Regions from separate parts of the Carnobacterium sp. FSL W8-0810 genome, predicted to be linked through region 2. Evidence: riboswitches for the same ligand, from Rfam matches in the RefSeq annotation. Region 2 holds a riboswitch; the other holds the start of a gene.
What was found. Region 2 has a riboswitch for thiamine pyrophosphate ahead of thiT (energy-coupled thiamine transporter ThiT). Riboswitches for the same ligand answer to the same signal wherever they lie in the genome.
Positions count from the first base shown of each region.

Region 1: linked by a shared signal. The riboswitch ahead of thiM (hydroxyethylthiazole kinase) and the one ahead of thiT (energy-coupled thiamine transporter ThiT) in region 2 are both predicted to bind thiamine pyrophosphate.

Region 1 covers NZ_JBBOWO010000001.1:547,985-552,420, reverse strand. Annotated here, with positions in the region: gene NST49_RS02690 (alpha-amylase) at 1-1,351, shown strand, start outside; TPP riboswitch at 1,502-1,599, shown strand; TPP riboswitch at 1,657-1,755, shown strand; gene thiM (hydroxyethylthiazole kinase) at 1,897-2,640, shown strand; gene thiD (bifunctional hydroxymethylpyrimidine kinase/phosphomethylpyrimidine kinase) at 2,637-3,452, shown strand; gene thiE (thiamine phosphate synthase) at 3,442-4,077, shown strand; gene NST49_RS02670 (YtxH domain-containing protein) at 4,197-4,436, opposite strand, start outside.
Region 2 covers NZ_JBBOWO010000001.1:2,104,927-2,109,362, reverse strand. Annotated here, with positions in the region: gene NST49_RS10170 (quaternary amine ABC transporter ATP-binding protein) at 1-300, opposite strand, end outside; gene NST49_RS10165 (HD domain-containing protein) at 752-1,417, shown strand; gene NST49_RS10160 (GNAT family N-acetyltransferase) at 1,467-1,961, shown strand; TPP riboswitch at 2,051-2,154, shown strand; gene thiT (energy-coupled thiamine transporter ThiT) at 2,240-2,800, shown strand; gene cls (cardiolipin synthase) at 2,954-4,405, shown strand.

The DNA of each region.
Region 1 (4,436 bases), 1.6 Mb from region 2:
AACCAGTGTATGGATTCCACCATGTTTTAAAGGTACAGGAACACAAGACAATGGATACGGAATATATGATTTATACGATTTAGGTGAGTTTGATCAAAAAGGTACTATCCGCACAAAGTATGGTACAAAAGAAGAATTAATAGCAGCAATTGATGAGCTGCATAAATACGAAATCCAAGTTTATGCAGATGTTGTTTTAAATCATAAAGCAGGCGCAGATGGAGTTGAACGATTTAAAGCGATTGAAGTGGATCCTGATGATCGCAATCAAACAATCAGTGAACCCTATGAAATTGAAGGATGGACAGAGTTTACTTTTCCAGGTAGAAAAGGGAAATACTCTGATTTCCAATGGCATTGGTACCATTTTTCAGGAACGGATTACAATCAAGAAAACGAGAAAAAAGCTATTTATCGTATTGAAGGTCAAAATAAAGGCTGGGCCGATGACGAAACAGTAGATAACGAGTATGGCAATTACGATTACCTCATGTATGCTGATATTGATTATAGTCATCCAGAAGTTGTTGAAGAAACAAAAAAATGGGCTAATTGGTTTATTGCAGAAACTGGAGTAGATGGTTTTAGGTTAGATGCGGTCAAACATATTAACGAGAATTTCATTTATGAATTACGCGAAAGTATTGAATCTAATTTTGGCAAACAATTTTTTATTGTGGGAGAGTATTGGGACCAAAATTACTCTAGTTTAAAGAATTATTTAGAGAGCCAAGGCTATAAAATGGATCTATTTGACGTAGGATTGCATCACCAATTAGAACAAGCTTCAAAAATGGGTAACGAATTTGATTTGACACAATTATTTGATCAAACGTTAATCCAAAATAATCCCATGCAAGCTGTAACTTTTGTAGATAATCATGATTCTCAACCAAATCAATCGCTGGAATCCTTTATTGAGCCATGGTTTAAGCCTGCAGCTTATGGAGTTATCTTACTAAGACAAGAAGGCTATCCAGTGCTCTTTTACGGTGATTATTACGGTATCAAAGGGGATGATCCAATTGAACCTCAGCGTGAAGTAATCGATAAATTATTGTACCTTAAAAAGAATTATGCTTATGGAAATCAAACAGATTATTTTGATCACAGAAATTGTATTGGTTGGACTCGATCAGGAAATGAAGAGTATCCAAGAGGGTGTGCTGTAGTCATCTCAAATAGTGAAGCTGGCTTTAAGGATATGTTTGTAGGAGAAGACAAAAGTGGATGTGTTTATGAAGATTATCTAGGTAATTGTACAAATAAAATAACGATTGATGAAGAAGGTAATGGTCATTTTCTTGTAGAAGCCGGTTCTGTATCTGTGTGGGTGAATAAAGAAGAATAATTAAATTAAAAGAAAAAGATCGAATTGTTGCTAACTAATGAATAGACTGAAAAAATTTATTCATTAGTTACTTTTTTTTGTACTCTTAATGTCTAATTACTTAAGAAAATTGATTAAATAGTTTGTATATAGTAAGCTTATAAGTAATTAAATGTTTTGCAGGGGGACACATTTGTGTTGAGAAGGTAAAACCTGACCCTTTGAACCTGTTAGTTAACACTGACGTAGGGAGCACTAGGTACATATCTGTTAAATTATACGTACTGAGCTCTCCATTTCTATGGGGAGCTTTTCTTTTGTAAAACTTTTAATTGCGGGGGGACACGCTTGTGTTGAGAAGGTTAAAACCTGACCCTTTGAACCTGTTAGTTAATACTGACGTAGGGAGCGATTAGTGTTTTTTTCATACACTTTTTTTAGCCTCTACGCTTTTTGTAGAGGCTTTTTTTGCTTGCGTCCAAAATAAAGGAGGACTGAGAGTTAGATTTTTGAAGAATGGTGAAAAGAAATGGCAGACAAAAAAGTAGAGGAAAGAGGAATGAAATATGTTAGTACAAATTAAAAAAAAAGCTCCTTTAGTGCATTGCATGACAAATTACGTAGTTGCTAATTTCACAGCGAATGGGTTACTTGCAGTCGGTGCTTCACCTATTATGGCTGATGAAGTTAAAGAGGTATCTGAAATAGTGTCGATTGCTCAAGCATTGCTTATTAATATTGGAACAGTGAATGACCGTACAGCAGAAGCTATGCTGCTTGCAGGCAAAACAGCAAATGAATTATCTATTCCTATTGTGCTGGATCCAGTAGGTGTTGGTTCTACAAGTTATCGCAAACAATTGGTTAAGCACCTTCTGAATAAAATTCAGTTTGATTTAATTCGGTGCAATGCAGGTGAGCTAGCGGCAATTGCCGGTGAGGTTTGGCAACCAAAAGGTGTAGATAGCGGCACAGGTGAAATAGATATTGCTAAAATCGCAAAACGAGTTGCTTTGCAGTATACGTGCCTTGTCATTGTAACGGGTGAATCAGATTTTATAACAGATGGGCATGAGGGAATTCATGTTTCAGGAGGCAAGAAAATAGCGACACACATCACAGGTACTGGGTGTTTATTAAGTGCTATCTGTGCAGCGTCGCTTGCGAGCAGCGGTATGAATCCAATGCAAAGTTTAGCAGCGACGTTAAAAGATTACAAGCAAGCTGCTGAACAAAGTACAAATGAAGTGGGTACGTTTGCTTTACAATTTATGAACACATTACAAAAATTATCGGAGGTTGAGAGATGATTGCACTAACAATAGCTGGATCAGATTCAGGTGGCGGTGCTGGAATTCAAGCGGATATAAAAACATTTCAAGAACTGGGTGTATTTGGAACAACAGCAATAACAGCATTAACTGATCAAAATACACTAGGAGTACACGGTATTTTTGAAGTATCGCCAATTTTTGTACAGCAACAATTACAAACAATACTAGATGATTTTTCTGTAAAAGCAATTAAAACAGGAATGTTATTTTCAGCTGAAATTATTGAAGTTGTGGCTAAAATCGTACAACAATACCAAATTCCACTAATCGTTGATCCAGTGATGATTGCAAAAGGCGGAGCAAGTCTTTTACAAGATGAAGCAGTAAAAACGTTAATCGAAAAGCTGTTTCCTTATACAACAATTTGCACACCAAATATCCCTGAGGCAGAACTTTTAACAGGTAAACGGATTAAAAATGTTAAAGATATTGAAGAAGCTGCACAGCAAATCCTTCAAATGGGGGTTGAATGCGTGATTATAAAAGGAGGTCATTTAGATGGAGAACAGGCAACGGATAGAGTATACACTCGTCAGCATTCTTTTTCGATAAGTACCCCTCGTATACAAACAAAAGATACACATGGGACAGGTTGTACATTTTCTGCAGCTCTTACAGCAAATATTGCAAAAGGACTGTCCATACATGAATCGATTATTGAAGCAAAAAAATTCATCCATCTAGCTATTTCTACCCCTCTTCATATTGGAAATGGTCATGGACCAACAAATCATTTTGCTTATAACGATCAAAAAAGAACCTGTGAGGTAGCAGTAAATGAACTGTAATATTTTGAACGTTTATTTTATAATGGGTACAGTGAACTGTAGAAAAGATCCTTTGGAAACTCTTGAAGAAGCTTTACAAGCAGGGATTACTTGTTTTCAATTACGTGAAAAGGGTGAAGGGTCTTTAACAGGTAAAGCGTATGAAGAGTTTGCTCGTGCTTGTCAAAAAATGTGTCAAGCTTACCAAGTACCGTTTATCGTCAATGATGATGTAGAGCTTGCATTTAAATTAAATGCGGATGGTTTTCATATCGGCCAAGAAGATCTAGCGCTTCCTATATTTCGTGAAAAAGCAAAAGGAAAAATAGTGGGTGTTTCTGTACACAATTCTAGAGAAATGGAACAAGCGATACTTAACGGAGCAGATTACGTCGGAATTGGTCCACTATATAAAACGCAATCTAAAAAAGATGCGAAGCCTCCTGCTGGGTTGTATTTTTTAAAAGCTATACGAAAACAATTTGCTAACTTTCCAATTGTAGGAATAGGTGGAATTACAGAAGAAAATGCTAATGCCGTTCGTTCTTCAGGCGCAGACGGTGTGTCTGTTATTTCAGTTATTTGCCACAGTGAAGATATTGGACAAACCGTTAAGAATCTACTGTCAAAGAAAAAAATAAACTAATTATTTAGAGGATTGATTTAGCATTAGTATATAAATAAGGATAAAGCAAATACCACTCCCCTAAAGTATTAGGAGAGTGGTATTTTAGTAAGGATTTTTACTTTGAGTTCTATTTAAGTCTATAATTGTCCACGTCTATCTTCAACAGATAGATCTGGGGTATCAGTTAAATCTTCAACGGTAGGTGATGAAGGAACTTCTACAGTTCCGTTAAATTCTGAAGTATCAACAGGTTCAGAGTGAAGATTTAAATCTGTTTCAATATCTTCAATAGTAGAAGCTAATTCAGGATCAGTGTAGCTGATTTCTTCTTCAACTTCTTTGTAACTTTGTTTTACTTCTTCAGCAAAACTGTTTAC
Region 2 (4,436 bases):
TTTTTTATCCATAGTAGATAAATTTTTATCATCGATGTAAATATTTCCTTTAGTAGGATCGATTAAACGATTAAACATGCGGACAAGAGTAGACTTTCCACTACCTGATAATCCCATGATGACAAAAATTTCACCTTCTTCAACTGTAAAGCTAACGTTGTTTACTCCTACAGTGGCCCCAGTTTCTTTAAAGATTTCTTGCTTAGATTTTTGTTGGTTTAACAACTCTAAGGCTTGTGTTGTTCTTTTACCAAAAACTTTTGTAACATTTTCAATAGTTATTTTTGACAAAAATAACATCCCCTTCCTTTTTTTATTTATGAATGTCAACTAGTGAATCAAAATGAATAAAGTACAATCTGATAAGGATAGAATCAAAACATAAATTGTTATAGAAACCATTCGTAAAATGGCTGATTTCTTTGAAAAATGTTTAAGAAAAATCGACATCTATTCATTAAAAAAAAACTTTTAAAATGAAGCACAATAATCAGTGTAACATGAATAAAAAAAAATGAAAAACAAAACCATTTTCAAAAATAAGCTTTAATACCGTTGTTTTACCTTGACGACAGACCTGAGAGGGGGAATAAAAAAAATAAAAAAAGTTTTTAAAAGCGTTTTCTTTTTAGGTTTCTTGTAAAAAAAGATAAAAAATAAGATATAAAAATTGACATATAACTTGTGGTTTTTTAGTGGGATTGATAGACTTATTTTGAAGTGCTGGAAGAGTACAAATGAGGTGGAAAAAATGTTAACAGATTTACAAAAAAAAATTATTGAACATACAGAAGACTATGTATATAAATTATTAAAAGATGATGCTAGCGGTCATGATTGGTGGCATATTCATCGAGTCAGAAATTTAGCAAAAAGTATTGCAAAACAAGAACGTAAAGAAATAAATTTCTTTATTTGCGAGATGGCGGCTCTTTTACATGATGTGGCTGATGAAAAAATGAATAAAACAGAAGCTGATGGGGAGAAGAAAGTTAGAAGTTGGCTTTCAACTCATCCTATAACTGAAGAAGAAACAGAACAAATAATGGATATCATTCTTCACATGTCATACAAAGGTGGGACAAATAAAACTAAATTGACTTCAATAGAAGGAAAAATTATTCAAGATGCAGATAGATTGGATGCAATAGGAGCAATTGGGATCGCTAGAACAATGGCCTATTCAGGTTCAAAAAATCGATTGATACATGATCCGGAAAAAAAACCACGTGAACATCTTACTATAGAAGATTATCGTTCTGGAGAAGATACAGCTATTATGCATTTTTATGAAAAATTGTTAAAACTAAGGGAAGAAATGAATACAACTTCTGGGAAAAAGTTAGCAGAACAAAGACATGCTTTTATGGAACACTATTTATCAGAATTTTATGCTGAATGGGATGGGGACAGGTAAGGTAGGCTTATAAAGAGGTTTAATACAATAAATCAGTGGAGGTTAGTGTATGAATAGGATGGAAAATATTATACTAAGAGAAGCAACAGTAGGCGATGTTTCTATGATAGAAGATTATATAATAGAAAAAAATCCTTACACAGTGATGCCTATGGTCGGTATGACTGAAAGTTTACATGAAAATGAAAAATACCCTATCTTGATCTTAGACCAAGATACGATGGTAGGTTTCTTTATCCTTCAAACAGGAAATTCGGTATTAAACTATGTCTCAAATCCCAATGCTATTCTTTTAAAAGCCCATTCGGTCGATAAACGGTATCAAAAGCAAGGATACGGAAAAGCTTCAATGGAAAAACTACCGGAGTATATAAAAGAGCGGTTTTCTTCTATTAATGAAATTGTTTTGTTGATTGATTACGATAACATCAGTGGACAAATGATGTATTTAAAATCAGGATTCAAAGATACTAAAAAGAAAGTAAAGGAAGCAGATGGGTATAAGTTTGTTTACTCAAAAATACTTGAGGGCAGTCTAGTTTAATCTGCTTAATAGTTGAATCATCAAATCGTATATTGACAAAAAATCAGTATAATTGTACTATATTATATGGAAGTAAAATTGAATGAACAACCATCACAAAGGGGTGCTGTAAAAAGCTGAGATTGAATCAATAGATTCTAACCCTTGGAACCTGTTCGTTAGTACGAGCGTAGGGATTGTGACGGGGACGAAATAATAGTGTTAAAATGATTATTCGGACTCCTCCTTTGATGTGTGGCACTGTTCAACACATGAAGGAGGAGTTTTTTTTGAGTAGTATGAGGTTACGTGTTTGGATAGAAGGGACGATAGTTGCCGCTTTAGCAATTGTGTTATCTTTGATTCCAACCAATATTGGAACAGGATTTACAATTTCGTTAGGGATGATTCCGTTAACGTTGTTTGCATTTAGGTATGGTTTTATAGCAGCGTCTGCATCAGGATTTTTATGGGGAGTATTGCATTTCTTAGTTGGAAACGCTAGTATATTGCATCCATTACAAGGATTTATAGAATATTTTGTTGCTTTTGCTTTTGTTGGTTTTGCAGGTCTGGTAAGCAGACCTATCCAACGATCTTTTAAAGAAAATAAAAAACTAAAGCAATATCAATTAATTGTCTTTGGAACGATATTAGGAACAGCAGCTCGTTTCTTCTGGCACTTTATTGCAGGGTATTATTTTTGGGGAAGTTATGCTCCAGAAGGAATGAATCCTATTTGGTATTCATTTATTGCGAACGGTGGAAGTGCACTCGTTACTGGAATAGTAACAAGCGTTGTATTAATCATCATAGCTAAAACGACTCCAATGTTGTTTTTACCAAAAAGTAAACATTAACCATTTTTTTTAAGGATAAATAAGTGAGAGATTGTGGCAGCTGCCCAATCTCTTTTTTGGTAATGAATTCCTGCAGTTCGCTAGTTTGTAGTAGCTAAAAAATTAGGGAAGTAGTAAGATTGACTAATAATAAAGTTGGAGAGGAATACGTCGATGCAGATTATCACATACATACTTTTGGGTTTTTTCTTTTTAAATATCGTTTTTGCTGTCATTACGGTTTTTCGTGAGAAACGAGATATTGCTGCTACTTGGGCATGGTTGCTTGTATTGATTCTTTTACCAGGAATTGGATTCATTTTTTATTTGTTTATTGGGAAAAAATTGACCCGTGAAAAGATATTTGATATCAAGTCTCAAGAAAATATAGGAATGCCAGAGCTCGTACAAGCTCAAAAAGAAATGTTAGCAGAGGATGAAAATTTATTATCTGCTAAACAAGCTACTGAAAACGCAAAAGAAATGGCAAGTTTATTTTTAGAAAGTGACGAATCAATTTTAACTAAAGGAAATAAAATTGAATTGTTCACTGATGGAGCACAGAAATTTAATTCTTTAATAGAAGATATTTCTAAAGCGGAGCATCACATTCATATGATCTATTATATTATCCATAACGATAAAATAGGGAAACGTGTTCTTAAAGTCTTAGAAGAACGTGCAGCTGCTGGAGTTGATGTTTTAGTTATTTATGATGCTTTAGGTTCTCGATCGTTAAAGCCTAATTTTTTTAAAAAATTAAAAAAATTAGGTGGCAAAGCTGAACCTTTCTTTGGTTCAAAATTTCCATTGATTAATTTACGTTTTAACTACCGTAATCACCGTAAAATTGTGATTATTGATGGGAAAATTGGGTATACTGGCGGTTTCAACGTTGGAGATGAGTATTTAGGCGAGTATAAGAAATTTGGCTATTGGAGAGATACCCATTTAAAAATTCAAGGAAATGCTGTCCTTGCATTACAAAGTCGATTTTTAATGGATTGGAATGCAGCAGTTCCTAAACATAAATTGGAATATGAAGAAAATTTCTTCCCTTTAATTGATAAAAAAGGGCATACGAACGTACAAGTCGTTTCGAGTGGTCCAGATTCAGATCTTGAGCAAATCAAAAAGGGTTATATTAAGATGATCAGTATGGCTAAAGAGTCTGTTTTTATTCAAACGCCTTATTTTGTTCCAGATGATTCAGTATTGGAATCTATTCAAATTGCTATAATGTCTGGGATTGATGTTAAAATCATGATACCGAATAAACCAGATCATCCATTTATTTATCGGGCTACCATGTATTATGCTGAAGCTATGGCAGCAGTTGGTGCAGAAGTATATATTTACGATAATGGATTTTTACATGCAAAAACAGTAGTTGTGGATGGAGATATCTGTTCGATTGGGACAGCTAATTTTGATATCCGTAGTTTTAAATTAAATTTTGAAGTAAATGTTTTTATCTATGATGCTAAGATTGCTCAGCAACAGCAAAATTTCTTTTATGAAGATATGAAGAAAAGCTATCTACTGACAAAAGAAATCATTGATAATAAATCTAAATGGATGAAATTTAAACAAACTTTTTCTAGATTATTTTCTCCAATTCTATAAACTCATAAGCTAGCTAAAGAAAGATTTTGGA